4 regions of the Bradyrhizobium pachyrhizi genome follow, and region 4 is predicted to be linked to each of the others. Evidence: predicted binding sites of a transcription regulator. Region 4 holds the regulator's gene; each other region holds the start of a gene.
What was found. Region 4 encodes PhoB, which activates phosphate uptake and scavenging genes when phosphate is short. Its sites were predicted from a motif close to TGTCATNNANCTGTCAT; they were not measured.
Positions count from the first base shown of each region.

Region 1 (7,193 bases), 3.3 Mb from region 4:
GCATGACGTTGCCGAGGGAATCGCCGACCAGGATGGCATCGCAATGACGGTCGACCAGCGCCGCGGTGTGCGCGTGATAGGACGTCAGCATCACGATCGGCTCGCCGTTCTTGCGGGCGCGGAGATCGGGCGCGGTCTTGCGCTTGATGGCGGATTGAACAGACATAGTCAGGCTCCCATGACAGGCACGCCGATCACGACCGGGTGGAACGCAAACGCCAGCGCCAGATAGACGATGACACCGACCGCGATCGCGATCAGGTCGTTGGTTGGGCCGCCCACCGGAATCGGGGGCGCGCCGGCATCCGTGCGGCGCTTCAGCGAGATACGGTCATAGACCGCCCAGCCGAGAAACGAGCCGAACAGGATGATCGAGCCGAGGTCGCCATTGGCGAGCAGATGCGCGAACGCCCACAGCTTCACGCCGGCGAGCATCGGATGCTTCAGCGTGGTGTAGATGCGGCCGCGGATATAGGAGGCGACGACGAGGATGACGGCGGGCAGCATCAAGGCCACCGTGATGTGCTTGAGCGCGGTCGGCGGGGTCCAAACGTCGATCCATCCGGTCGCGCGATAATGCGCAAAGCCCCAGATGATCAGCACGAGCCCGGCCGCGGAGGCCAGCGAATAGGCGATCTTGTAGACGCCCTCGCCCATCGCCTTGATCAGGCCGGCGCGCATCTCGCGCAGGCTGGACAGCACATGGACGCCGAGGAACAGCACGAGACCCAGGATCATGACGAGCAGTCCCACGATGTTCCTCCCTTGATCGATTAATGCCTTCGCGTATCACCTTCGCCGGGCGGGTGGCAATGCGTCAGCTTCACGGCTTGTCGGCCGATTTGGCCAGCTCCCGGTTGTCGACATAGCGGATCATGATCGGGCGACCGGCCAGCGCCCCGCCCAATCCGCCGGTGAATTTCAGCGGCAGGCAGGCATTCAGCGAGGCATTGATCGCGTTGAGGTAGGTGGTGCGGGTGTCGGCCGGGATGCCCCGCGTCGAAAACGTCAGGTGCGGCGCGCCGATCATCTCGCCCGATCGTTTGAAGCTGAAACGCACCGACATCTGCATGCCCGCGCGCGCGTCGTCCGGCGGTGGCGGCGCCCAGCAGGCGCGCAGCGCGGCGAACAGATCGCCGATGGTATTGAGATCATGATCCGGCTTGCGGTACTTCTCGGCCTGATCCTGCGGTGGCACGGTCAGGATCGTGAGCTGGAGATTTTCGCCGTACGGATAATCCATCTCGGGAAAGCACGGCCCGTGATTGAGCACGCTGCAATAGGACGGGATGCAAGGCCCCTCGTCGAGCACGCTGCAGGGCGTGTGTGCGAAGGGCGCCGGGTTGGTTTGTTGCCGCTGCTGCGCAGAGGCCGCGCTCGCGAGCGCAAAGGCCGGCACGGCAAAAGCGAGACAGATGGCGACGCGTCGGAGCATGCAGGCGGACCCGGATTGCACTCCGGAGAAAATGGGTCCGCAGCCGGAGCGCATCAAGCGGGGCCGTGTTCAAATCCTTGCGCGTGTAGCTGTTATCCGTCGCTCCACAACCCCGCTGTCATCGCCCGGCTCGACCGGGCGATCCAGTATTCCAGAGACGGCTGTTATCGATCGATAGGCGGCGGCGTACTGGGCCCCCGGTCGAGCCCGGCAGACGACAGTGAATGGTCGGCGCCACTACGCCTTCTTCTTCACGTCCTTGACGTTGGAGAAGGTGATGCCCTCGGCGCGCTCGCGGGTGTAGCCGAGATAGAACTCGTTCTTGGCCATGAACACGGGATCGCCGTCGACGTCGTCGGCGATGCCGGAATTGTTGGCGGAGATGAAGGCGTCAAGCTGCTTGCGGTCGTCGGACGAGATCCAGCGCGCCAGCGAAAATTCAGAGATCTCGAACTCGACCGGCAGCGAATATTCCGCGTCGAGCCGCGCCTTCAGCACGTCGAGCTGCAGCGGGCCGACCACGCCGACCAGCGCCGGCGCGCCGTCGCGCGGGCGGAACACCTGCACGACGCCCTCCTCCGACATCTGCTGCAAGGCTTCCTTCAGCTTCTTCGCCTTCATCGCGTCGGTCAGCCGGACGCGGCGGACGATTTCCGGCGCGAAGCTCGGCACGCCGACGAAGGTCAGATCCTCCCCCTCGGTCAGGGTATCGCCGATCCTGAGCGTGCCGTGGTTCGGAATGCCGACGACGTCGCCGGCAAAGGCCTCGTCGGCGACCGAGCGGTCCTGCGCGAAGAAGAACTGCGGGCTCGACAGGCTCATGTTCTTGCCGGTGCGTACCAGCTTGGCCTTCATGCCGCGGCTGAGCTTGCCCGAGCACAGCCGGGCGAAGGCGATGCGGTCGCGGTGGTTCGGATCCATGTTGGCCTGGATCTTGAATACGAACGCGCTCATGCGCGGCTCCGCTGCCTCGACCTTGCGCAAATCCGAGTCCTGCGCGCGCGGGGCCGGCGCGAACTTGCCGAGGCCTTCCAGCAAATCGCCGACGCCGAAATTGCGCAGCGCGCTGCCGAAATAGACCGGCGTCAGATGGCCCTCGCGGAACGCCGCGAGCTCGAACGGCTTGCAGGCTTCCGAGGCCAGCGCGAGCTCGTCCTTGACCTCGGCGACGTCGAGATTGGGATTGCGCTTGCCGAGATCGGCGATGTCGATCTGCTCCGTGGCGCCCGTCTTGGCGCCGCCGCCCTCGAGCAGCCGCACGCCGCCATTGACGACGTCATAGGTGCCGAGGAAGTCGCGGCCGCGGCCGACCGGCCAGGTCATCGGCGTGGTGTCGAGCGCCAGCGTCTTCTCGATCTCGTCCAGAAGCTCGAACGTGTCGCGGCTCTCGCGGTCCATCTTGTTGATGAAGGTGATGATCGGGATGTCGCGCAGCCGGCACACCTCGAACAGCTTTCGGGTGCGCGCCTCGATGCCTTTCGCGGCGTCAATCACCATGACCGCGGAATCGACCGCGGTCAGCGTGCGATAGGTATCTTCCGAAAAGTCCTCGTGGCCCGGCGTGTCCAGCAGGTTGAACACGAGGTCGTTGAACTCGAAGGTCATCACCGAGGTGACGACCGAGATCCCGCGCTCGCGCTCGATCTTCATCCAGTCCGAGCGGGTGTTGCGCCGCTCGCCCTTGGCCTTGACCTGGCCCGCGAGATTGATGGCGCCGCCGAACAGCAGCAGCTTTTCCGTCAGCGTGGTCTTGCCGGCGTCCGGGTGCGAGATGATCGCAAAGGTGCGCCGTCGCGCCACTTCCTCTGAAAGCGGCGAGCGGGACGGCGATTCGGCTGAAACTGAAATGTCGGACATGGCGGGGCATTTGGCAGGGAAAACGGGCGCAATCAAGGGCGTTTTGTCGCAATGCGGAACGGCCGCACCATCCCCATATAGGCACCGGAAGGACGACCTTCTCCTCACCATACCGTCAGCGGGGACGACCCTGCCTTATCTGGAGGGTTCGTGATGGCTTGGACCATTCTGTTCACCGCTGGCCTGCTCGAGATCGGCTGGGCGATCGGGCTAAAATATACCGAAGGTTTCTCGCGGCTGGTGCCGTCGGTGCTGACGCTGGCGGCGATGGCCGGCAGCGTGATCCTGCTTGGCCTCGCGCTGAAGACGCTGCCGATTGGAACTGCCTATGCGGTCTGGACCGGGATCGGCGCGGTCGGCACCGCGGCGCTCGGCATCATCCTGCTCGGTGAACCCGCGACCGCGATGCGGCTCGCCAGCATCGGGCTGATCGTTGCCGGCATCGTCGGGCTGAAGCTGGTCGGCTGATTACTCCTTTTTGGGACGCGTTTTCTTAACGCGAACCGGCTTCCACTTCGCTCGAAAGCGCTACTTCAGAATCTGCACCGCCCAATAGCTCGCGGCTGCGACCGCGGCCGACGCCGGGATCGTGATCACCCAGGCGTAGACAATCGAGCTCGCCACATTCCAGCGCACGGCGGAGAGCCGCCGTGCGGCGCCGACGCCGACGATGGCGCCCGTGATGGTGTGCGTGGTCGATACGGGAACCCCGAGATAGGTCGCCATGAACAGCGTCACGGCGCCGCCGGTTTCGGCGCAGAAACCCTGCATCGGCGTCAGCTTGGTGATCCGCAGCCCCATGGTGCGGACGATCCGCCAGCCGCCCATCAGGGTACCCAGCGCCATCGCGCTCTGGCAGGCCAGCACCACCCAGAACGGAATTTCGAACTTGTCGCCGAGATGGCCCTGCGAATAGAGCAGCACGGCGATGATGCCCATGGTCTTTTGCGCGTCGTTGCCGCCATGGCCGAGCGAATAGAGCGACGCCGAGGCGAATTGCAGGATGCGGAATGCGCGATCGACCGCGAACGGCGTCGAGCGCACCGAGAGCCAGGACACGATCGCGACCAGCACCAGCGCCAGCAGGAAGCCGACCAGCGGCGACAGCACGATCGCGAGCAAGGTCTTGGAGAGCCCGCTCCACACCGCCGCCGAAATGCCCGCCTTCGCCATGCCGGCGCCGACCAGGCCGCCGATCAGCGCGTGCGAGCTCGACGACGGAATGCCCAGCGCCCAGGTGATCACGTTCCAGACGATCGCGCCGACCAGCGCGGCGAAGATCACGGTCGCATCCACTACCGACGGCTCGATGATCCCGGTGCCGATCGTGTTGGCAACGTGCAGGCCGAACACCAGGAACGCGACGAAGTTGAAGAACGCCGCCCAGAACACCGCATATTGCGGCCGCAGCACGCGGGTCGAGACGATGGTCGCAATCGAGTTCGCGGCGTCGTGCAGGCCATTCAGGAAGTCGAACAGCAGCGCGACCGCGATCAGGATGGTCAGAATTGGAAGACCCAGCGTGGCGTCCACGTGATGCCCCGCTCTATGGTGCTTTGTTGAGCATGATCGCCGCGCAAACACTTCGCGTTTGTCGCAGGGAAAACCGCATCACACTTTTCCGGATCATGCTCAGACTTGCTCGATCACGATCGAGTTGATCTCGTTGGCGACGTCGTCGAAACGGTCGGCCACTTTCTCAAGATGGTCGTAGATCTCCGCGCCGACGATGTAGTCCATCGTGTTGGCGTCGCGGTGCTTCAGGAAAAGCTCCTTGAGCCCGATATCCTGGAGATCGTCGACCCGGCCCTCGAGCTTGGTCAGCTCCTCGGTGATCTGGGTCAGCATCGAGACGTTGTGGCCGATCGACTGCAACAGGGGCAGCGCGCGGCCGACCAGATTGGCGCATTCGACGATCAAAGTGCCCATCTCGCGCATCGGCGGCTCGAACTCGCGCACCTCGAACAGCATGACCGCCTTTGCGGTCGCCTGCATCTGGTCGACGGCGTCGTCCATCGAGGTGATCAGGTTCTTGATATCGCCGCGATCGAACGGGGTGATGAAGGTGCGGCGGACCGCGGTCAGAACCTCGCGGGTGACGCTATCGGCGTCGTTCTCGAACTGATTGACGCGCTGGCAAAAGACAGGAGTCTCCTCCCCGCCCTTCAGCATGTCCTGCAACGCCAATGCGCATTGCACGGAGGTCCGGGCGTGTCGGGCGAACAGGTCGAAAAACCGCTCTTCCTTGGGCAGGAAGGCGCGAAACCAGCGCAGCATGTCTCAGTTCCATCATTCCGGGACAGCCCTTTTAGCGACTGTCACAGAACTGTCATAGAGCATCTGGCGGGGAAAACACCTGACACGACCGCCCGAGCGGGCGGTCGTCCACCGCTAAAGTCGGCCGAAAATCGCCGAGACCTGCCCTACAGCGACCGCCGCAGGAGGTGGGCGAGCTCACCGACCAGGCCGCGCCGGAACAGCAGCACGCAGGCCACGAAGATCACACCCTGGATCACCGTCACCCACTGGCCGAAACCGGCGAGATATTGCTGCATGGCGATGATCACGAAGGCGCCGACCACCGGGCCGAAGATGGTGCCGAGACCGCCGACCAGCGTCATCAGCACGATTTCACCGGACATCGACCAGTGCACGTCGGTGAGCGAGGCATTCTGCGCCACGAACACCTTCAGCGAGCCGGCAAAGCCCGCCAGCGTGCCCGACAGGATGAAGGCGAGCAGCTTGTACTGGTCGGTCTTGTAGCCGAGCGAGATCGCCCGCGGCTCGTTCTCGCGGATCGACTTCAGCACCTCGCCGAACGGCGAATTGATAGTGCGGTAGATCAGCAGGAAGCCGGCGAGGAAGCCGACCAGCACGACATAGTAAAGCACCAGCGGCTTCGAGAGATCGAAGATTCCGAGCAGGTGGCCTTGCGGAATGCCCTGGATGCCGTCTTCACCATGGGTGAACGGCGCCTGCAAATAGAGGAAGTAAAGCAGCTGCGACAGCGCCAGCGTGATCATCGAGAAATAGATGCCCTGCCGCTTGATCGAGATGTAGCCGGTGACCAGGCCGAGCAAGGCCGCGGCCGCGGTGCCGACCAGGATGCCGAGCTCCGGCGACAGCCCCCACACCTTCAGCGCATGCGCCGAGACGTAACCGGCTGTGCCGAGGAACATCGCGTGGCCGAACGACAGCAGGCCGCCATAGCCGATCAGGAGGTTGAAGGCGCAGGCGAGCAGCGCGAAGCACAGCGCCTGCATGACGAAGAACGGATAGATCCCCGTCCACGGCACGATCGCCAGCAGCAGCGCCATCGCGGCGAATACGATCATCTCGTCGCGCATCGCGCGCGGCGTAATCGGAAGTGTATCGTCGGTCAATGCTGACATATCAAGCCGCCCGTCCCGTCAGTCCCGTTGGCTTCACCAGCAACACCACCACCATCAGGACAAACACCACGGTGTTGGAGGCCTCGGGATAAAAATACTTGGTCAGTCCCTCGATCACGCCGAGCGCGAAGCCGGTGATGATCGAACCCATGATCGAGCCCATGCCGCCAATCACGACCACCGCGAACACGACGATGATGAGATCGGCGCCCATCAGCGGGCGGACCTGGTTGATCGGCGCCGACAGCACGCCGGCGAGTGCGGCAAGACCGACACCGAGCCCGTAGGTCAGCGTGATCATGCGCGGCACGTTGATGCCGAACGCGCGCACCAGCGTCGGGTTCTCGGTCGCGGCGCGCAGGTAGGCGCCGAGCTGCGTCTTCTCGATCAGGAACCAGGTGGCAAGGCACACCACGAGCGAGAAGACGACGACCCAGCCGCGATAGATCGGCAGGAACATGAAGCCGAGATTGACGCCGCCCTTGAGCTGGTCCGGGATCGAGTAAGGC
Region 1 covers NZ_CP121667.1:4,230,689-4,237,881, reverse strand. The annotation lists gene panB (3-methyl-2-oxobutanoate hydroxymethyltransferase) at 1-166, opposite strand, end outside; gene QA639_RS19445 (NnrU family protein) at 169-753, opposite strand; gene QA639_RS19440 (hypothetical protein) at 824-1,435, opposite strand; gene QA639_RS19435 (peptide chain release factor 3) at 1,673-3,292, opposite strand; gene sugE (quaternary ammonium compound efflux SMR transporter SugE) at 3,446-3,760, shown strand; gene QA639_RS19425 (inorganic phosphate transporter) at 3,821-4,825, opposite strand; gene QA639_RS19420 (DUF47 domain-containing protein) at 4,925-5,569, opposite strand; gene QA639_RS19415 (branched-chain amino acid ABC transporter permease) at 5,716-6,684, opposite strand; gene QA639_RS19410 (branched-chain amino acid ABC transporter permease) at 6,686-7,193, opposite strand, start outside.
Region 1: the regulator PhoB is predicted to act here: its motif matches at 5,609-5,625, upstream of QA639_RS19420 (DUF47 domain-containing protein).

Region 2 (7,193 bases), 1.6 Mb from region 4:
AGCCGCACCGCCGCGCGCGACACCGTCGCCTCGCCGAGATTGAACGGCGCACCGTCGCCGCCGATCCGCCCGCGCAGCATCACAAGGCCGTTTTCCGGCTCGCGCAGGTTCTCATGCGCGGGCACCGCGATCGCCGCCAACCTGCCGGCGATGTCCGCAACGGCGGCGTGCGCCAGCACCGTCATCGCGGCCTTGCGCTGGGCCTGTTTGCTGTTTGGTCCGGTCGAACTCATGGGCAAACCTTTGGGCAACCTTGCTTGCATCAAGTTGTCTATGATACTAGACAACTTGATAGCGGAGCGCCATGACTGTTTCGTGACAAACCAAAGATTTCTGGTATCACCGCGCCATGAGCATGCAGGAAAGTTCCGGCGTCGCCTTGTGGCGGCAGGTCGCCGACGGCATCGAGCGCGGCATCGCTGACGGCCGCTTTGCCGCCGGCGAAAAGCTGCCCGGCGAGATGGAGATCGCCGAGACGTACCGGGTCAACCGGCACACCGTGCGGCGGGCGCTCGCCGCATTGGCCGAGCGCGGCCTGGTGCGCGCGGAACGCGGCAGCGGCACCTATGTCGAAGCCCAGCGCCTCGCCTATCCCTTGCGCTCACGCACGCGGTTTTCCGAGATCGTCGGCGCCGGCGGCCACGAGCCGCGCGGCCAGTTGATCGATGCGAGCAGCGACACCGCCAATCGCGAGATCGCGCGCGAGCTGGGGCTGAAGATCGGTGCGCCGCTGATCCGGATCGAAGCGGTGCGGCTCGCCGACCGAACGCCGATCTGTGTTTCCACCACCTGGCTGTCGGCCGAGCGGTTTCCCGATGCCGGCAGCGTATTCGCCAACGTCCGCTCGATGACGAAGCTGCTCGGCCATTACGGCGTCAAGGACTACCACCGCGCCTCGACCCGGATCACCGCGGCGATCGTCGATGCGACCGACGCCGCGCGGCTCGACCTGCCGCTGGGACGGCCGGTGCTGGTGGTCGACGCAACCGACGTCGACATGCTGGACCAGCCGCTGGTGACCAAGCGCTCGCGCTTCGCCGCCGAGCGCGTGGAGTTTCTGGTCGAGAATGGTTGACGACTGAGCACTTCTCCCTCGCCCCGCTCTGGCGGGGAGAGGGTGGGGGTGAGGGGCCTGTCTCCGCGAATCCGGAAGCTGTGAGTCCCCGGAGAGTCCGCGTCACCCGGAATTTGCGCTGCGCGAAAATTCCGGCCTCTCCCCGCACGCGGGGAGAGGCGAAGAAGAAGCTACACCACCGCACGCTGCCCGATGATCGCAAAGCGCAGCTTGCTCGAGATGAAGTCGATCGCGGCAACTGCGATCAGGATCATCAGGATCAGGAACGACACCTTCTGCCATTCCAGCACGCGGATCTGCTCGGCGAGCTGCAAGCCGATGCCGCCGGCACCGACGATGCCGATGATGGTCGCCGAACGGGTATTCGACTCGATGAAGTAGAGCACCTGCCCGGCGATCACGGGCAGCACCTGCGGCAGCAGGCCGAAGCGGATTTCGTGCAGGGCGTTGCCGCCGGAGGCGCGAATGCCCTCGACCTGCTTGCGATCCGCCGCCTCGATCGCCTCCGAGAACAGCTTTCCGAACGCGCCGAAGTCGGACACCATGATCGCGAGCACGCCGGCGAACGGGCCGAGACCGACGACGTTGATCCAGACCAGCGCCCAGATCAGCGTATCGACGCCGCGGATCGAGTCCAGGAAGCGGCGCACCGGAAAGCGGATCAGGTTCGAGGGGATGATGTTGCGCGCCGCCAGCAGGCTGACCGGCAGCGCCAAAACCGCGGCAAGCGTGGTGCCGAGCACCGCGATCGACAGCGTCTCGCCGAGCGCCTGCATGTAGAGCGGAAACGACGAGCCCGGATTCGGCGGAAGCATCAGCATGGTGATCCAGCCGAGCTGGCCGAGGCCCGCGATCAGCCTGGACGGCGAGAAGTCGAGATCGACCAGGCCGAACACGAAGATCGCGAGCGCCGCCGCGATCATGGCCGGCATCGCCAGCCGTGCCGATGCGGGACGTTCGAAGACGCCGGGGTACTTCGCGCGCAGTTCCGTGGTGTCCGGCCTCGGCATCTGGCTCATCGACGGGTCTCCTTGCCGAACAGCCGGCCGCGCAGCCAGCCGGTCGAAATGTCGATGATGAAGACCGTGACGATGATGGTGATGAGGATGGCGCTGACGTCGGAATAGTAGAACTTGCGGATCGCGACCACCAGCTCCTGGCCGATGCCGCCGGCGCCGACGAAGCCCATCACCGACGCCTCGCGGACGTTGATCTCGAAGCGCAGCAGCGCATAGCTGGCATAGCCGGCCGAGACCTGCGGCAGCACGGCAAAGCGCATGCAGGACAGCCAGCTCGCGCCGGTGGAGCGGATGCCCTCGACCGGCTTCATGTCGGCATTCTCGACGATCTCGGCAAACAGCTTGCCGAGCGCCCCGGTGGTGTGGATCGCGATCGCCAGCACGCCGGCCATCGGCCCGAGGCCGAACGCGATCACGAAGATCAGCGCGAACACGATGCCGGGGACGGTGCGGGCGAATTCCAGCAGGCGGCGGATCGTGAAACGTACCCACGGGCCCGGCGACGTATTCTGGGCCGCGAAGAAATTGAGCGCGAAGGCGAGCACGGCACCCGTCAGCGTGCCGACATAGCTGATCAGGATCGTCTCGCCGAGCATCTTCAGCCACTTATGCCAACCCCAGAACCATTCGGCCGGATCGGTCCAGACCCGCGCGCCGGAATCCAGCGTCAGGATGCGATCGAAATAGCTGACGAAATTGCCGAAATAGGTGAACAGCGTGCGCAGGTTCACTTCGGCGCCGAACGCCGCGATCACCAGCACCGCGCAAAATGCCGCCGTTGCCAGCGCGGCCTTCAACCGCTTGCGTGCGACGGACTTGCGGTAGGCGTCCTCCAGCGTCGCCAGTTGCTGCGCTGGAAGAATGGATACGGCGGTCGCCATCGACGCGTGCCAGCCCGGTTCGGAGTTGAGTGGAAAGGGCCGGGCTATACGCCCGGCCCTCGTGACGTCAGGCGTGCGATCAGCTCGCCTTCTTGCGCAAACCGTCGACGAACTTGATCAGCTCGATGGTGCCGTCCCAATCCTTGGTGGTGGCGGGATGGAAGCCCTTCTTCTGACCGTCGGACAGACGGTCGAAGGCGGCCTTGTCCTTGGTCGGGGCGTCGAAGAAGACCTTTGCGATCGCAGCCTTCAGGTCCTCCGGAAGATCGGTGTTGTACGCATAGGGGCCGTTGATGATGAGCGCCGACTTGTGGATGATGCGGAAATCATCCTTCTTCATCGCCGAGCCGTCGGCATTCTTCAGCATGCCCTTGGTCAGCATCTGGGCGAGTGTGGAATCGTCCTCGTTGGTCCACTGGTTGGCGGCCACATCAACGGTTCCCTGCGACAGCGCCAGGACGGCGTTCTCGTGGCTGCCGGTGAACACGACCTTGCCGAAATAGCCTTCGGCGTTCGCGATGCCCATCTTGTTGAGTTCGAAGCGCGGCACGTTGTTGCCGGATGTCGAGTTCGGATCGACCAGGCCGAGATTCTTGCCTTTCAGGTCCTCGACCGTCTTGTACGGGCTCGACGCCTTGACGAAGAACACCGAGTAATAGCCGGTCGAACCGTCGGCGTTCATATCGTTGGCGAACGCGTCGGTCTTGACGCCGGTCAGGCGCGCGCGAGAGAACGAGGCCGAGCCGTAGCTGGCGATCTGGATGTTGCCGGCGCGCTGGCCTTCGATGACGGCCGCGTAGTCGTTGGCAATGCGCAGCGTGACCTTCACGCCGAGCTCCTTCGACAGATACGCCACGAACGGCGTCCAGCGCTCGGTGACGCCGGAGGCGTTCTCGGCCGGCACCACCGCGAAGGTGAGCTCCGGGTATTTTGCTTTCCAGTCCTGCGCGGAGGCCGAACCGGCAAATGCCAGCGCGGCGGCGCCAGCCAGAATGATGCGACGAGTGAACATGACTACCCCTCTTTTGTTGTAGTTGCACCTGTTGGCCGGGCAAAATGCCCGGCCTCCCAGATTGAAAAATGCGCGACGCTCAGGCCGCGGCTGCGGTGCCGAGTGCCGGCGCAGTTGCACCGTCGGGCGCGGGCAGCGGTGCTGCGCCGATGACGTCATTGGCCTCGAGGTCATAGAGCTCGCGGGCGATATGGTCGGTGAGCGCCGCGGGGGCGCCATCGAACACCACGCGACCCGCGGCCATGCCGACCAGGCGGTCGCAATAGGTCCGCGCCAGGTCGAGCGAGTGCAGATTGCAAAGCACAGTGATGCCGAAATGCTTGTTGATGCGCAGCAGCGCGTCCATCACGATCTTGGTGTTGCGCGGATCAAGCGAGGCGATCGGCTCGTCGGCGAGAATGATGTCGGGCTCCTGCACCAGCGCGCGGGCGATCGCGACGCGCTGCTGCTGGCCGCCGGAGAGCTGGTCGGCGCGCTGCGCCGCCAGCTGGGCGATGTCGAATTGCTCGAGCGCCGACAGCGCCAGTGCCCTGTCCTGCTCCGGCCAGACCTGCGCCAGCGACCGCCATGACGGAATCTGGGCCAGCCGGCCCATCAGCACGTTGGTCAGCACGTCAAGGCGGCCGACCAGATTGAACTGCTGGAAGATCATCGCCGAGCGCGCGCGCCACCGCCGCAGTTCCTTGCCGCGCAACGCGGTGACGTCGGTACCTTCGAACAGGATACGGCCGGAGGTCGGATCGGCGAGACGGTTGATCATCCGCAGCAGCGTCGACTTGCCGGCACCGGAGCGGCCGATCACGCCGACAAAGCTGCCCGGCGCGATCGAAAAGGACGCGTTGTCGACTGCGGCTTTCGTGCCGAAACGGCACGTCAAACCTTCCACCACCAGCATGTAATGCTCCAACCGCGCCTCGTTGGGCCATCGCTATCCCCGGCGTTTTACAGTTATGTGACGACAGCGCTGCGGTGCGGCGATCGTCCACACCCCTCCCTTGTCGCTCCCTTGCCGTCATCCCGACGTCATGATGTTGTCATCAAGCGTCCCGATGACGAGCACGCATCCCCGGAAGCCCAAGATTCTTTAAGATTTGCGGAGGCCCCGATGGCCGGAAAAACACTCTCGGTTGTGCCGACCGTCGACCCGACAGCGTCGGTGCGCGAGAGCAAGCTCGGCAAGTATACCGAGGTCGGCGCGCGCACGATCCTGCTTGAAGTCAGCATGGATGACTATTCCTACGTCGTGAACGACAGCCAGATCACCTACACTTCGATCGGCAAGTTCTGCTCGATCGCCGCGATGACCCGCATCAATCCCGGCAACCACCCGATGCATCGCGCGACTCAGGCGCATTTCACCTACCGCGCCAGCGCGTATTTCCCCGGGGAGAGCGACGACACCGACTTCTTCAACTGGCGACGTGCGCATCACGTGCATATCGGCCATGACGTCTGGATCGGGCACGGTGCGATCCTGTTACCGGGCCGGAACGTCGGAACCGGCGCTGTCGTCGCCGCCGGCGCCATCGTGACCAAGGACGTTCCCGACTACACCATCGTCGCCGGTAATCCGGCGCGGCCGGTGAAGCGACGCTTCTCCGAGACGATCGCCGACCGCCTCGCTGCGCTCGCATGGTGGGACTGGGATCACGAAACACTTCGGCGTGTCCTGCCTGACTTTCGCAAGCTCGCGGTCGAGGAATTCCTCGACAAGCATGAGGCCGAGGCCGTATCCCAATCACAAGCCAAACAACGGAGCGCCGCATCGTGACGGACATTTTCATCGAGGGCGGGCGCACGCTGGTTGACGGCGCCTTGGTCGAGACCTCGCTGCGGACCGCAGGCCGCGACATCGGCGCGCTCGACGCCGAGCAGGGTCGCGCCGCGCTGCACATCGATGCCAGCGGCCTCCTCGTGCTGCCCGGCATGATCGACCTGCACGGCGATGCGTTCGAGCGGCAGATGATGCCGCGCCCCGGCGTCGACTTCCCGACCGACGTGGCGCTGATCGACAGCGACCGGCAGGCGATCGCCAACGGCATCACCACCGTGTTCCATGGCACGACGTGGTCGTGGGAGCCCGGCCTGCGCAGCGCGGAGAATGCGCGCAAGCTGCTCGATGCGATCGAGGCGCTGCGGCCGCAGCTCGCCGCCGACACCCGCTTCCATCTGCGCCACGAGACCCACAATCTCGAGGCCGAGGCCGAGATCATTCAATGGCTCAGTGAGGGCCGCATAGACCTGTTCGCCTTCAACGACCACAGCAACGTCAAGCCGAAGAAGCGCAACCAGCTGGCCGAGCGCACCGGGCTCTCCGTCGAGGCCGTCAACGACATGCTGGACCGGATCGTGGCGCGCCGTCCCGAGGTGCCTGCCTCGATCGCGCGACTGGCCGCCGCCGCGCGCGCGGCCGATATCCGCATGCTGTCGCACGACGACAACAGCCCGGCGATGCGCCAGGAGTTTCGCGCGCTGGGCGCCACGATCGCCGAATTCCCCGTCAACGAGGAGACCGCGCGCGACGCTGCGGCGGCGGGCGACTTCATCGTGTTCGGTGCGCCCAATGTGGTGCGCGGCGGCAGCCACACCGGCTGGACCAAGGCATCCGACATGATCGCACAGGGCCTCTGCTCGGTGCTGGCGTCGGACTACTACTATCCGGCGCAGCTGCTCGCGGCGTTCCGCCTCGCCGCCGACGGCATCCTGCCGCTCGCCAGAGCCTGGGACCTGATCTCGTCGGCGCCGGCCCGCGCGGCCGGGCTCGCCGACCGCGGCGCGCTCGCCGCGGGCCGCCGTGCCGACATCGTCGTCGTCGACGACAAGGTGCCGCTGCGGCCGCGCATTGTCGCCGTGATCTCGGCCGGACGGCTGGTGCATCTGGCCGACGCGAGCTGCCTCGTTCATTCGCTCGCGCCGCGCAAGACGGTTGCGGCGGCGTAGCTCAGTCCCATGGCCAATACTCCGCGCTACGCGATCTACTATGCGCCGTCACCCGACAGCGCGCTGCACCGCTTCGGTTCGACGCTGCTCGGCTACGATGCCGTGTCAGGCGACGCGTTGCCGTTTCCCGATGGCGTCACGTCCGACTGGTGCGAAGTCACCGAAGATCCGCGCAAGTATGGATTCCACGCCACGCTGAAGGCGCCCACCGCGCTCGCCGACGGTCGGAGCGAGGCCGAGCTTCTCGATGCCTGTGCCGCCTTCGC
Region 2 covers NZ_CP121667.1:2,611,762-2,618,954, reverse strand. The annotation lists gene phnG (phosphonate C-P lyase system protein PhnG) at 1-233, opposite strand, end outside; gene phnF (phosphonate metabolism transcriptional regulator PhnF) at 350-1,075, shown strand; gene phnE (phosphonate ABC transporter, permease protein PhnE) at 1,246-2,094, opposite strand; gene phnE (phosphonate ABC transporter, permease protein PhnE) at 2,091-2,975, opposite strand; gene phnD (phosphonate ABC transporter substrate-binding protein) at 3,055-3,987, opposite strand; gene phnC (phosphonate ABC transporter ATP-binding protein) at 4,067-4,882, opposite strand; gene QA639_RS12035 (LbetaH domain-containing protein) at 5,093-5,758, shown strand; gene QA639_RS12030 (alpha-D-ribose 1-methylphosphonate 5-triphosphate diphosphatase) at 5,755-6,927, shown strand; gene QA639_RS12025 (DUF1045 domain-containing protein) at 6,937-7,193, shown strand, end outside.
Region 2: the regulator PhoB is predicted to act here: its motif matches at 5,009-5,025, upstream of phnC (phosphonate ABC transporter ATP-binding protein).

Region 3 (7,193 bases), 3.1 Mb from region 4:
GTGCCGAGGAATCGCTGCTCAAGGCCGTGCCGCGCAACCGCCGGCAGGTCTACAAGATGCGGCCGATCATCGATGCCGTCGTCGACAAGGGCTCGTTCTTCGAGGTCGGCACCAATTTCGGCCGCCCGATCATCACCGGATTGGCGCGGATCGAGGGCAGGGCGGTGCTGCTGCTCGCCAGTGATCCGTTCCACTATGGCGGCTCGTGGACCGCGGACGCCTGCCAGAAGGTGGTGCGCTGGGTCGACTTCGCCGAGACCTTCCATCTGCCGGTGGTCTACCTGATGGATTGCCCGGGCTTCATGATCGGGCTCGAGGCGGAGAAGACAGCGACCATCCGCCATGGCGTGCGGGCGATGGCGGCGGTCAACCAGAGCACGGTGCCGTGGTGCACCATCATCATCCGCAACGCCTTCGGCGTCGCCGGCGTGGTGCATCAGCCGGCCAACCGCTTCTCGATGCGTTACGCGTGGCCGTCGGCATATTGGGGCTCGCTACCGCTGGAGGGTGGCATCGAGGCGGCCTATCGCGCCGAGATCGATGCGGCCGCCGATCCCGCGGCCAAGCTGCGCGAGATCGAGGATCGCCTCAACAAGCTGCGCTCGCCGTTCCGCTCGGCCGAGAAGTTCTGGGTCGAGGAGGTGATCGATCCGCGCAAGACGCGTTCGGTGCTCTGCGAGTTCGCGCGTCTCGCCGAACCGATCCGCAAGGCCGGGCCGCCGAGCAACATGTCGACGCGGCCGTAAGGCTTTCACGCCGTCATTCCGGGGCGGTCCGCAGGACCGAACCCGGAATCTCGAGGTTCCGGGTTCATGCTTCGCATGCCCCGGAACGACATGTCTTATTCACTCTCCCGATGCACGTCGTGGATCACGATGCCCATGCCGTTCTCGGGCATCTTGATCCATTCGCGCCGCTTCAGCGAGCGCTTGGTGTCCTCGTGCCCGCTCACCCAATGCTCGCGCATCGAGGTGCCGGAGAATTCGTGGTCCTTGGCGTCGCCCTCATAGGCCTTCTGCTGATAGATCAGCTGCAACAGCGTGATGCCCGGCAGCCGGGCGTTTGCCTTCTTGAGCTGGCGCTCCTCGTCCGAGAGCTGACCGTCGGGGATTTTTCCCAGCGCGTTGTGCAGGGCGGTGCGCAGATTGTAGGTCTTGCGATAGACGTCGGTGTTGTAGCGGGTGCGCGACGAATACATGATGTCCTTGTGCCGGGCCATCACGTCCTGGATGTCGCGCGGCAGCGCGCCGCGCGCCGAGAATAGGTCGACCTGGAACACCAGCGAATTCATGTTGTCTTCCTGGTCGAGCAGATGCTGCAGCGGCGTGTTGGACACGATGCCGCCGTCCCAGAAATGATCGGTACCGACCTTCACCATCGGCAGCGCCGGGGGCAGCGCGCCGCTCGCCATGATGTGCTCGGGGATGATCTCGTCATGGGCATTGTCGAAATAGATGAAGTTGCCGGAGAGCACGTTCACTGCGCCGACCGCGAAGCGTATCTTCTTGGAATTGATGCGGTCGAAATCGACCAACTCAAGCAACGACTCGCGCAGCGGCGTGGTGTCGTAGTAGCTGGTGGCGGTGCGCGCGCCGGCCGGGCTGAACCACGGATTGCTCTGATGCGGGGTGAAGAAGCCGGGTTGTCCGAGCGTCGTCGTCAGCCATGAGCTGGTGAGGTTGCGGGCCTTGCGGAAGACGTCGCCGTCCGGCGTGTAGTGCCAGATCTTGCGGCTGGTGATGCGATCCCAGAACGTGTGCAGCCGCTCGAGCCGCTTTTCGGGCGGATTGCCGGCGATGATAGCCGAGTTGATTGCGCCGATCGAGACGCCGCACACCCAATCGGGCTCGATGTTGGATTCATGGAGCGCCTGATAGACGCCAGCCTGATAGGCACCGAGCGCGCCGCCGCCCTGCAGGACCAGAGCCACGCGATCGCAGCCTTCCGGACGCCAGCCCGGTGTCGCGTGATCGATATCGTCGAAATGCGGCGTTCGCGCGTCCATATCAGACACTCCAGAATTTGCGGCGAGAATTCAGCGCGCCGATGACGCCGTGATGACAAATGCAACGCCCGCGCTCGGCGCATCCGGCATGCCCGCCTGCATGGTTAGCATTGGCCTCATCAACGAAACGCGAGTCACGCAAGCGCAACCGCGGTCATGTACCTGACGGAAATTCCTCACATCGCTGTCAATCTCGGCCGCTAGCTTTCGCGCAAACTTTTCAAACACGAGGTTATTTGCGATGCGCAGGGAAGATCTGCTCAAGCTTCCGTCGATGCCGGCCGCCGGCCCGAGCTATCCCGCCGGTCCGTATCGCTTCATCGATCGCGAATTCCTCGTCATCACCTATGAGACCGATCCGGAGTTGATCCGCGCCGGCCTGCCCGAGCCACTGGAGCCGATCGAGCAGGCGATCGTGCATTACGAATGGATCAAGATGCCCGACAGCTCCGGCTTCGGCAGCTACACCGAGTCCGGCCTCGTGATCCCCGCGCGCCTGCATGGCGAAGAGGTCAACTTCGTCTGCCAGATGTATCTCGACGATGATCCGCCGATCGCGGCCGGCCGCGAGATCTGGGGCTTTCCGAAGAAGTACGCCCATCCGAAGCTCGAGATCGTCAAGGACACGCTGACCGGCACGCTGGAATATGCCGGCCAGCTCGTCGCGATGGGCACGATGGGCTACAAGCACGAGAGCATGGCGGGCAATGGCGACGTCACCCGCGCTACGCTGTCGAAGACGCAAGTTAATCTGAAGATGATCCCCGGCGTCGACGGCCATCTCGAGGTCTGCCAGCTGGTCGCGATCAACCTGACCGACATCGTCGTCAAGGGCTCCTGGATCGGACCCGGCCGGCTCCACCTGGTGCCGCACGTCAATGCACCGGTCGCCGATTTCCCGGTCAAGCGTGTCGTCGGCGCGCATCACTTCCTCGCCGACCTGACGCTGCCGTTCGGCCGCGTCGTGCACGACTACAACAAGGAGGCCGCGGAAGCGGCGGCGCCGACCGGTCTTGCGGCCGAGTAGGGCGGTCGCTGACATAAAACTGTAACAGGCGCGTCCTCCTATGTTGCGTCGAGGGGACGCGCTTGCTCAGCGTTGCGCGTGGGCGAGGTCTTGAACATGTCATTTCGCGCGGTTGCGTTACCGATTGCCTTGGGGGCGGGCCATGCTGGCTGATCCACCTCCCGCTCCGGCAGGGTCGCTGCTGACCCGTGAGGCGGTCCCCGGTCTGGTCTGGGCGTTCCGCCTGCATCACGACGGCCGTGCCGAGGCGCTTCCGATCGATGCGCCGATCGAGCCGAGCCATGACGGAAGGCTGTGGCTGCACTTCAACCTGACCGACGTCCGCACCCGGGCATGGCTTGCCAACATGCACATCCCGCAGCTCGCGCGGGACCTGCTGCTGTCGAATGACAATTTCCAGCAGATCCACGTCGTCGACAATTGCGTCTACGGCGTGTTTTCCGATCTGGTGCGGGATATTGACGCCGCGACCCGGGAGACCGGCTTTCTCCGCTTTGCGATGACCGAACGCCTCCTGGTCAGCGGCCGCCATCAGGCGCTGTGCTCCGCCGATGCGACGCGCCGCGTGCTCGAGGGCGGCCATCGCGTCGGCAGCGTCGCGGCGCTATTGGAAAAGATCGTCAACGAGATCGCCGACACCATGGACCGCATGACGGACAAGATCGGCACCGATATCGATGCGATCGAGGAGCGGGTGCTCGCCGAGGATACCGGATCGGAGCTGCGCAAGAATCTGAGCCGGATGCGCCGCACCTGTGTGCGCCTGCATCGCCAGCTCGCCGGCCTGCGCGTGCTGTTTCACCGGCTCGAGCAGAAGAACACCGACAATCTCAGCCCGGCGCTGCGGCTGCAGGCCGGCAAGCTCGCGCAGCGGCTCGACGGTCTCGACCACGACATCGTCGAACTGCACGAGCGCAGCCGCCTGCTCGAGGAGGAGCTGCGCTTCAAGCTCGAGGAGGAGAGCAACAAGCATCTCCACGCCTTGTCCGTCGTCACCATGATGCTGCTGCCGCCGACGCTCGTCACCGGCATCTTCGGCATGAACACCAAGGGATTGCCGTTGACCGACGTCGACAGCGGGTTCCTGGTCGCGGCCGGCCTTCTGATTGGGTCGGCGCTGCTGGCTTATCTGCTGATGCGGCGGCTCGGCATCGTCAAATAGTGCGAGCGCACCGCGGCATTCCCGATGTGCAGAGTTCTTTCCCGCGCGATGTTGGTGGCCGCGGCCCTTGCGCTCGGCGCGCCGGCGAATGCCGAAGACAAGCCGATCGCCGAGCGGATTGCTGATACGCGGGCTGCACTCGAGGAGGCCGGCTACCAGTTCAGCCTGACCTATATCGGTGAGGGGTTTTCCAACGTCTCCGGCGGTGTCAGCAACGGCGCGGCCTATACCGGCCGTCTCGATCTCGGCACCACCATCGACCTCGAGAAGGTGATGGGCTGGACCGGTGCGACCTTCCACGCCAACATATACCAGATCCACGGCGACGGGCTGTCGCGGAGCTATGTCGGCAACCTGTTCCTGGTGTCCGGCGTCGAGTCGCTGCCGGCGACGCGGCTCTATGAATTCTGGATCGAGCAGAAGCTGCTCGGCGGCAAACTCTCGGTGCGCGTCGGCCAGCAGGGCTCGGACGTCGAGTTCATCGACAGCCAGTACGACGACATCTTCATCAATTCGGCGCTCGGCTGGCCCGGCATTGTCGGCACCATTCTGCCGGCCGGCGGACCGTCGCCGCCACTTGCCGTGCCCGGCATCCGGATCAAGGCCAATCTGTCCGACCGCATCACCGCCTATCTGGCCTTGTTCGACGGTTCGGCTTCGCCGCCGCAGGGCATGGACGACCCGCAGATATTGAACGCCCACGGGCTCAATTTCCGGGTCAACGATCCGCCATGGTGGATCGGCCAGCTCAAATACAAGTTCGAGATCGGCGAGAGCAGGCTGCCGGCGACCATCACCGGCGGCGCCTGGTATCACATGGGCTCGTTCGCCGACCAGCGCTTCTCGGCCGACGGGCTCTCGCTCGCCGATCCCGACAGCTCCGGCGACACGCGATGGCTGCGGCGGGACAACGGCATCTTCATGGTCTATGAGCAGCTGCTTGCGCGCGCCAGGCCGGACGCTGACAAGGGCGTTGCGTTCTTCATGCGCGCCTCGGTCAGCCCGTCGGACCGCAACCTGATCAGCACCTATGTCGACGGCGGCTTCCTGTTCACCGGTTTCAGCGAGACCTATCCGGACGATCGGTTCGGCATCGCCGCGATCTATGCCAGGATTTCGGACGCCGCGCGTGCGCTCGACCGCGACACCCAGATCATCACGGGCACGCCGTATCCGATCCGCGACTACGAAGCGATCCTCGAGATCACCTACCAGCACGTGGTGAACCCGAATTTCACCATGCAGCCGATGTTTCAATACATCGCCCATCCCGGCGGCGGCGCCGTCGATCCCAATGATCCGACGCAAACGCATCGGATCAAGGACAGCGTGGTGTTCGGGATGCGCACCATCCTGTCGTACTGACCGGCGCACGTCGCGCAGGCAGCGGCCTCAGGCCGCGACCGGCTTCGGCTCCGCCACCGATTTCGGCTGCGGCCGCGCGATCGCCAGCGCGATCAGCGCGGCAAAGATGCACAGCGCACCGGCAATGAAGAACGCCGGCAGGTAGCTCTGATAGATCGTGCGCGACAGTCCGGCGCCGAACGCGGCGGCGCCTGCGCCGAGCTGGTGCCCGGCGAAGATCCATCCGAACACCAGATTGGCGCGCTCGGCACCGAAGCGCTGCGCGGTGAGGCGCACCGTCGGCGGTACCGTCGCGATCCAGTCGAGGCCATAGAACATCGCGAACAGCGACAGCCCGTAGAACGTGAAGTCGGAGAACGGCAGGAACAGCAGCGACAGCCCGCGCAGGCCGTAATACCAGAACAGCAGATAGCGGTTGTCGTAGCGGTCCGACAGCCAGCCCGAGACGATGGTGCCGAAGAAATCAAAGATCCCCATCGCGGCGAGCAGGCTTGCAGCCTGCACCTGCGGGATGCCGTAGTCCAGGCACATCGGGATCAAATGAACCTGGACCAGGCCGTTGGTCGAGGCGCCGCAGACGAAGAAGGTCGCGAACAGGATCCAGAACACCGAGGACTTCGCGGAGTCGCGCAGCGTGCCGAGCGCGGCGGCCACGATCGGCACATTGGCCGGCGGCGGCGCGGGAAGCGGCGCGGTGCCCTCGTCGCCGAACGGACGCAGCCCGACGTCGTTCGGCCGGTCGCGCATCACCATCAGCACGGCAAAGGCGGCGACGCCGAGCATGACGCAGACCAGCCCAAGCGCGACACGCCAGCCGTAGCGCTCGGTCAGTGTCGCAAGCAGCGGCAGGAAGGCGAGCTGTCCCGTCGCGACGCTTGCTGTGAGGATGCCGACCACGAGGCCGCGCCGCGCCACGAACCAGCGCGCCGCGATCGTCGCGCCGAGCACCAGCGCGGTCATCCCGGTGCCGATCCCGATCACGACACCCCACAGCAGGATGAGCTGCCAGACCTGGGTCATGGCGAGCGAGGCCAATAGACCGCAGACCACGATCAGCTGCGCCGCCAGCGTCACGTTGCGCAGGCCGTAGCGGTTCATCAGCGCGGCGGCGAACGGCGCCATCAGCCCGAACAGGATGAAGCGGATCGACAGCGCCGAGGAAATCTCGGCGGTGGACCAGCCGAACTCCTTCTGCAGGGGCACGATGAACACGCCGGGCGCGCCGACGGTGCCGGCGGAGATCAGCGCGGCAAGGAAAGTCACGGCCACCATCACCCAGCCGTAGTGGATGTTGCGGCGGGCGAGGGTGGAAGCAAGCCAGTTCGAGATCATTGTGTTCCGGATCGATTGCGGTGAAAGCTTTGCGTGATGCGCAATATGGCACGAGGGAGCCATGGCTAAAATGCCATAGTTCCCTCGTTTTAGGACTCGGACGCCAGGCCGTCGTATTGCCTCATGGACGCCTTTCATAACTAACCGTCACTGCGAGGAGCGAAGCGACGAAGCAATCCATCGTTCGGTTCGCGAGGAGAGATGGATTGCTTCGCGTCGCTCGCAATGACGGCATACCGGATCAGTGCGCGACCCGCTCGACGGCGATCGCGGTGGCTTCGCCGCCGCCGATGCACAGCGCG
Region 3 covers NZ_CP121667.1:4,093,375-4,100,567, forward strand. The annotation lists gene QA639_RS18745 (acyl-CoA carboxylase subunit beta) at 1-746, shown strand, start outside; gene QA639_RS18750 (patatin-like phospholipase family protein) at 842-2,005, opposite strand; gene QA639_RS18755 (acetoacetate decarboxylase) at 2,247-3,032, shown strand; gene QA639_RS18760 (transporter) at 3,175-4,194, shown strand; gene QA639_RS18765 (carbohydrate porin) at 4,243-5,559, shown strand; gene QA639_RS18770 (MFS transporter) at 5,587-6,891, opposite strand; gene QA639_RS18775 (acetyl-CoA C-acyltransferase) at 7,133-7,193, opposite strand, start outside.
Region 3: the regulator PhoB is predicted to act here: its motif matches at 2,047-2,063, upstream of QA639_RS18755 (acetoacetate decarboxylase).

Region 4 (7,193 bases):
GGGATCTGCTCCGAGCGCAGGAAATATTCGTGGGCCGCCTCTTCCAGGCCGCCGCCGTCGAGCGCGACCAGTCCCTGGTAGCGGCTGGTGTTGGAGCCCTGATCGATGGTCATCGCAAGGTGGCCCTTGCCGAGCAGCTCGCCCGAGCTCTGGCCATTCTTGAGGCGCGATGCGTCGTAGCGCGCATAGGCGCGCAACCGGTCGGGCGCCTGGAAATCGACGATCAGGAGCGAGACCGGACCGTCGGTCCGGGTCTGCAGGATGAAGCGGCCCTCGAACTTGACCGACGAGCCGAGCAGCGTGGTGAGCACGATCGCCTCACCGAGCAGCTTGCCGACCGCGGGCGGATAATCGTGCTTGTGCAGGATCTCGTCGAGCGCGGGTCCGAGCCGGGTCAACCGGCCACGCAGATCCAGCGCGCCGACCTCGAAGGCCAGCACGGCATCGTCGACAGGAACCGCTGAGGGCGCGCGAACCGGCGCCTCGGGCGTGATTTTGATGTCGGGGGATTGTGAAACCATGGCGCTCTATCTGGGGTCTCGGACCGCAAAACGAAAGGGGTTCAGCAGAACGGATCTATCCGTCGTCCCTGCGAGAGCAGGGACCCATAACCGCCGATGTGAGTTGCTGCATTCAGCTGGGGCTCCAGCTTTCGCAAAATTTACATCGGTGGTTATGGGTCCCGGCCTTCGCCGGGACGACAGCATTGAATGGGCGCTACGCGACCGCGTCGAAACACCAGGCCAGGATGCCCTTCTGCGCATGCAGGCGGTTTTCCGCCTCGTCGAACACCACGGATTGCGGCCCGTCGATCACCTCGTCGGTGACCTCCTCGCCGCGATGCGCGGGCAGGCAGTGCATGAACAGTGCGTCGGGCTTGGCGAGCGACATCAGCTTGGCATTGACCTGATACGGCCGCAGCACGTTGTGACGGTGCTCGCCCTCCTTGTCGCCCATCGACACCCAGGTGTCGGTGACGACGCAGTCGGCGCCGCGCACGGCGGCTTCCGGATCGGTGCCGAGCACGATCGGCGCGCCGGTCGCCTTGATCCAGTCGCGCATCGGCTTTTTCGGCGAGAGCTCCGGCGGGGTTGCGACATTGAGCTGGAACTTGAATCGCTCGGCGGCATGCGCCCAGGAGGCCAGCACGTTGTTGTCGTCGCCGGTCCAGGCCACGGTCTTGCCCTCGATCGAGCCGCGATTTTCCTCATAGGTCATGAGGTCGGCCATCACCTGACAGGGATGCGAGCGCCGGGTCAGGCCGTTGATCACGGGCACGGTGGCGTGGGCGGCGAGCTCGAGCAGCGCGTCATGGTTGAGGATGCGGATCATGATCGCATCGACATAGCGCGACAGCACGCGCGCGGTGTCCGCGATGGTCTCGCCGCGGCCGAGCTGCATCTCGGCGCCGGTCAGCATGATGGATTCACCGCCGAGCTGGCGCATGCCGACGTCGAACGACACCCTTGTGCGGGTCGACGGGCGCTCGAAGATCATCGCCAGCGTCTTGCCTTCGAGCGGCTTCCTGCCCTTCTCATGCGCCTTCAGCTTCGCCTTCATGGCGGCTCCGGCGGACAGCATGTTGCGCAGCTCGCCGAGCGGCAGCTCGTTGATGTCGAGGAAGTGACGGACCGGCTTGCTCATCATCCAGCCGCCTTCTTCGGCTGCGCCGCCGACAATGTCGCGCAGGCGCGCTCGAGCGCGGTGATCGACGTATCGATCTCGGCCTCGGTCACGATCAGCGGCGCCAGGAACCGCACCACATTGTCGCCGGCGCCGACGGTGAGCAGCTTCTCGTTGCGCAGGGCGGCGATCAGGTCGCCCGACGGCACCACGGCCTTGACGCCGATCAACAGCCCCTCGCCGCGCGCCTCCGACAGCACGCCGGGATAGCGGTCGACGACGGAGGCGAGCTTCTGCTTGAGCAGCAGCGACATCTTCTGCACATGCTCGAAGAAGCCCGGTTTCAGCATGACGTCGAGCACGGCATTGGCGGCGGCGACCGCGAGCGGATTGCCGCCGAAGGTCGAGCCGTGCGAGCCGGGCGCCATGCCGGCCGCGGCCTGCGCGGTAGCCAGCACCGCGCCGATCGGGAAACCGCCGCCGAGCGCCTTGGCCAGCGACATCACATCCGGCGTGACGCCCGTGCGCTTGTAGGCGAACAGCTCGCCGGTGCGGCCCATGCCGGTCTGCACCTCGTCGAAGGCAAGCAGCAGGCCGTGCTCGTCGCAGAGCGCGCGCAGCGCCTTGAAGAACGCCTGCGGCGCCGAGCGCACGCCGCCCTCGCCCTGCACCGGCTCGATCAGGATGCCGGCGGTGTGCGGACCGATCGCCTTCTTCACCGCCTCGATGTCGCCATGCGGCACCTGGTCGAAGCCGTCCATCGGCGGCCCGAAGCCCTCGAGATATTTCGCCGAGCCGGTCGCCGCCAGCGTGCCCAGCGTGCGGCCGTGGAAGGCGCCCTCGAAGGTGATGATGCGGTAGCGCTCGCCGTGGCCCTTGGAGAAGTGATAGTGGCGGACCAGCTTGATCACGCCCTCCATCGCTTCCGCGCCGGAATTGCAGAAGAACACGAAGTCGGCAAAGCTCTGCTCGCACAGCCGCGCGGCAAGCGCCTCGCCGTCCGGGCTCTTGAACAGGTTCGACATGTGCCAGAGTTTGGTCGCCTGCTCCTGCAGCGCCTTGACCAGATGCGGATGCGCATGCCCGAGCGCGTTGACCGCGACGCCCGAGGTGAAATCGAGATAGCGGTCGCCGTTGGTTGCGATCAGCCAGGCGCCCTCACCGCGCTCGAAGCCGAGATCGACCCTGGCGAAGACGGGGAGCAGATGCGACGTGGCAGCGTTGGTCATGGCGATCACTGACGGTTTGAAGCCGACAATTGCCGCGCGCCTTGACGCCAGCGCAGCAACGGCCAGCTTCGGAAAACAAAACGGCCGCCTTTGCGGGCGGCACGTGGCGGGCATTCTATGCTGCGGTCAGTAAGTGTCAATCGCCACGAAGTGGCCTTCCTGCAATGCGAAACGAGCGCAATCCGGAGCATTCCGGTGCGGTGGAAAAGCCTCATCGAAATGCTTAACTGTGTGGGAACATGTGGACGCACGGCCGCGGACTCTTGCGCCTGAGTCACGCCATATTGTAGCGTTTGGCCTGTCGGGTACGACATCTCGTGCGGCGGTACTGGACCCTCTAAGTAGCCTTCGTGTCTCGCGTAAACGTTCGGGCGCAACACCGTGCCCGGCGAGGGCTAAGGGATTCTGGCCGCAGGGATATTTGTCCAGATTGGCTCGCAGCGCCGCTCCAACGATTGGCCGGCGCTACGCGAAGGGAAGAATGCGATGACTGTATTGACCTGGTCCGACGATCGCGTCGAGCAGCTGAAGAAGCTCTGGGAGTCCGGCCTGTCGGCCAGCCAGATCGCGGCGGAACTTGGCAATGTGACGCGAAACGCCGTGATCGGCAAAGTGCATCGGCTCGGCCTCTCCGGCCGCGCCAAGGCGCCCTCCACGGCCGCGCCGCGGCAGCGCAAGGCTCGCCCCGCCCAGCACATGATGCGGGTGGCGCGACCGGTCTCGCGCGGCAACACCGCGCTGGCGCACGCCTTCGAGGTCGAAATGGAGCCCGATCCGATCTCCTACGACAATGTGGTGCCAATGAGCCAGCGGCTCTCGCTGCTCGAGCTGAACGAGGCCACCTGTCATTGGCCGGTCGGCGATCCCTCGAGCCCGGAATTCTTCTTCTGCGGCGGCAAGGCGCTCGCCGGCCTGCCCTATTGCGCGCATCACTCGCGCGTCGCCTACCAGCCCGCCGCCGATCGCCGCCGGCCGTCGGCGAAACCGCAGATCAAGTGAGCACTCGGGAAAACGTCGGAAGACCTCAAAAACAAATCCCCGCGAAAGCGGGGATTTTTTTGTGTGACGCAGCCCGGCTATATCACCAGCGTCGTCCCGGCGCATGCCGGGACCCATACGCCGCGGCCGGCGCAATCGGCAAGCGGCCAGACGGCTTTCTAACAACGCCCATTGGTGGCTATTGATCCCGGCTTTCGCCGTGTTGCGGTTTATGAATGCCGCTTGGCCGTTACGGCTGCGGCTCGGCCTTGGCAAAGCGGTCATCGAGCGCGTAGCCGGCGCCGCGCACGGTGCGGATCGGGTCCTGCTCGCGGCCGGGATTGAGGAGCTTACGCAGACGGCCGATATGCACGTCGACGGTGCGCTCATCGATGTAGATGTCGCGGCCCCAGACGCTGTCGAGCAGTTGCTCGCGGCTGAAGACGCGGCCGGGATGCTCGAGGAAGAATTCGAGCAGGCGATACTCGGTCGGCCCGAGATCGATCGGACGGCCCGAGCGCGCCACGCGGCGCTTCTCGCGGTCGAGCTCGATGTCGCCGTAGGTCAACACGGTCGCAAGCCGCTCCGGGCTGGCGCGGCGCAAGAGGCCCTTCACCCGCGCCAGCAGCTCCGGCACCGAGAACGGCTTGACGATGTAATCGTCGGCGCCGGTGGCAAGCCCGCGTACGCGCTCGCTTTCCTCGCCGCGCGCGGTCAGCATGATGATCGGAAGTTGCTTGGTCTCGGGCCGCGCCCGCAGGCGGCGGCACAGCTCGATGCCGGACAGGCCCGGCAGCATCCAGTCCAGCACCACGAGGTCGGGAACGCGCTCCTTCAGGCGGGTGTCGGCATCGTCGCCGCGCCCGACCGTCTCGACATCGTAGCCTTCCGCATCGAGATTGTAGCGCAACAGCGTCGTCAGCGCTTCCTCGTCTTCGACTACCAGAATGCGTGCGCTCATCGGTTTAAGTTCTTTCTCTGTGGTGATCCGTTGCCCAGACGCAAACCGAAACGCTTACTTCCTTGAGCATAGTCCCCGCGGAAACGAGTTGTCGAAGGACAATCCGGTTCCGCGCTTGCCGATCAAGCCTCAGCTGCCCGGCACCGTGGTGGCAAAAGTGGTCATGTCGCCCTTCGGGCGCTTGTCGGTGATCTGCTGGCCCTCGATCATGTAGAATACGGTCTCGGCGATATTGGTGGCGTGATCGCCGATCCGCTCGATGTTCTTGGCGCAGAACATCAGATGGATGCAGAACGAGATGTTGCGCGGATCTTCCATCATGTAGGTGAGCAGTTCGCGGAACAGCGAGGTGCAGATCGCATCGACCTCCTCGTCGCCCTTCCAGACGTTCATCGCCGCCGGCAGGTCGTGCGCGGCATAGGCGTCGAGCACCGACTTGACCTGCGACAGCACGAGGTCGGTCATGTGCTCGAGGCCGCGGATCAGCTTCAGCGGCTGGAAATCGCTCTCCAGCGCCGCGACGCGCTTGCCCATGTTCTTGGCGAGGTCGCCGATCCGCTCGAGGTCGGTGGCGACGCGCATCGCGCTGACGATCTCACGCAGGTCGATCGCCATCGGCTGGCGGCGCGCGATCGTCAGCACCGCGCGCTCTTCGATGTTGCGCTGCAGATTGTCGATCTCGATGTCGGCGGCGACCACGCGCTTGCCGAGCGCGACGTCGCGACGGATCAGCGCGTCGACCGACTCGGTAATCATCCGTTCGACCAGGCCGCCCATCTCGGCGACCAGGCGGGTCAACTCCTGCAGGTCGCTGTCGAATGCCTTGGCGGTATGTTCAGAAGCCATCGCTTGTCTCCCTCAACCATGGTCCCGGGGATCATGGTTTCGTGTCCTGAATTTTAGCATGACCTGATCGGAAAACCGGTTGCCACTTTTCCGGATCATGCGCCGGTCAACCGAACCGGCCGGTGATGTAGTCCTGGGTGCGCCGATCGCTCGGTGAGGTGAAGATCTTGTTGGTGTCGTCGAACTCGATCAGCTCGCCGAGATACATGAAGGCGGTCTTGTCGGAGACGCGCGCCGCCTGCTGCATGTTGTGGGTGACGATCGCGATCGTGTAGTCCTCGGAGAGCTCCTGGATCAGTTCCTCGACCTTGGCGGTCGAGATCGGGTCGAGCGCCGAGCACGGCTCGTCGAACAGGATCACCTCGGGACGCACCGCCACGGTGCGCGCGATGCACAGCCGCTGCTGCTGGCCGCCGGAGAGCGACAGGCCGGAGGCGTTCAGCTTGTCCTTGACCTCGTTCCACAGCGCGCCGCCGCGCAGCGCCTTCTCGACCCGGTCGTCCATCTCGGACTTCGAGATCTTCTCGTAGAGGCGGATGCCGAAGGCGATGTTCTCGTAGATCGTCATCGGGAACGGCGTCGGCTTCTGGAACACCATGCCGACCCGCGCGCGCAGCAAGTTGAGGTCGAGCTTGGGGTCGAGAATGTTGGTCTGGTCCAGCATCAGCTGGCCGACCGCGCGCTGGCCCGGATACAGGTCGTACATCCGGTTGAAGATGCGCAGCAGGGTCGACTTGCCGCAGCCGGACGGGCCGATGAACGCCGTGACGCGGTTGGTGCCGAGCGTCAGGTTGATGTTCTTCAGCGCGTGGTGCTCGCCGTAATAGAAGTTGAGGTTGCGCACCGTGACTTTCGGCGGCGCTTCCGGCAGCGGAACCTGGGGAACGTGGCCCGCGGCAGTCGTGGAGACAGAAAGCTCGGTCATTTTGCGGCCCTTTCGGCACCAAGGATACGCGCGCCGATATTCAACGCGAGCACGGTGAATGTGATGAGCAGCGCACCGCTCCACGCCAGCTCTTTCCAGTAGGCGTAGGGGCTCTGCACGAAATTGTTGATGGTCACCGGCAGGTTGGCCATCGTCTTGGTCAGATCCAGGCTGAAGAACTGGTTCGACAGCGCGGTGAACAGCAGCGGCGCGGTCTCGCCGGCGACGCGGGCGGTCGCCAGCAGCACGCCGGTGATCAGACCCGATCGCGCCGCGCGATAAGCGATCCGCTTGATCACCAACGAACGCGGCAGGCCGAGCGCGGAGGCGGCCTCGCGCAGCGGATTGGGCACCAAGAGCAGCATGTCCTCGGTGGTGCGCAGCACGACCGGGATCACGATCACCGCGAGCGCGAGGCTGCCTGCGATCGCCGAGAAGCCGCGCATCGGCACCACCACCGCACCATAGATGAACAGGCCGATGATGATCGACGGCGCGCTGAGCAGGATGTCGTTGATGAAGCGGATCACCGAGGTCAGCTTGTCGTGCTTGCCGTATTCGGCGAGGTAGGTACCGGCGAACAGGCCAAGCGGCGCGCCGATGCCGACGCCGATCACGGTCATGATGACCG
Region 4 covers NZ_CP121667.1:965,913-973,105, reverse strand. The annotation lists gene QA639_RS04375 (Hsp33 family molecular chaperone) at 1-521, opposite strand, end outside; gene argF (ornithine carbamoyltransferase) at 718-1,644, opposite strand; gene QA639_RS04365 (aspartate aminotransferase family protein) at 1,644-2,852, opposite strand; gene QA639_RS04360 (GcrA family cell cycle regulator) at 3,339-3,851, shown strand; gene phoB (phosphate regulon transcriptional regulator PhoB) at 4,081-4,791, opposite strand; gene phoU (phosphate signaling complex protein PhoU) at 4,921-5,637, opposite strand; gene pstB (phosphate ABC transporter ATP-binding protein PstB) at 5,744-6,562, opposite strand; gene pstA (phosphate ABC transporter permease PstA) at 6,559-7,193, opposite strand, start outside.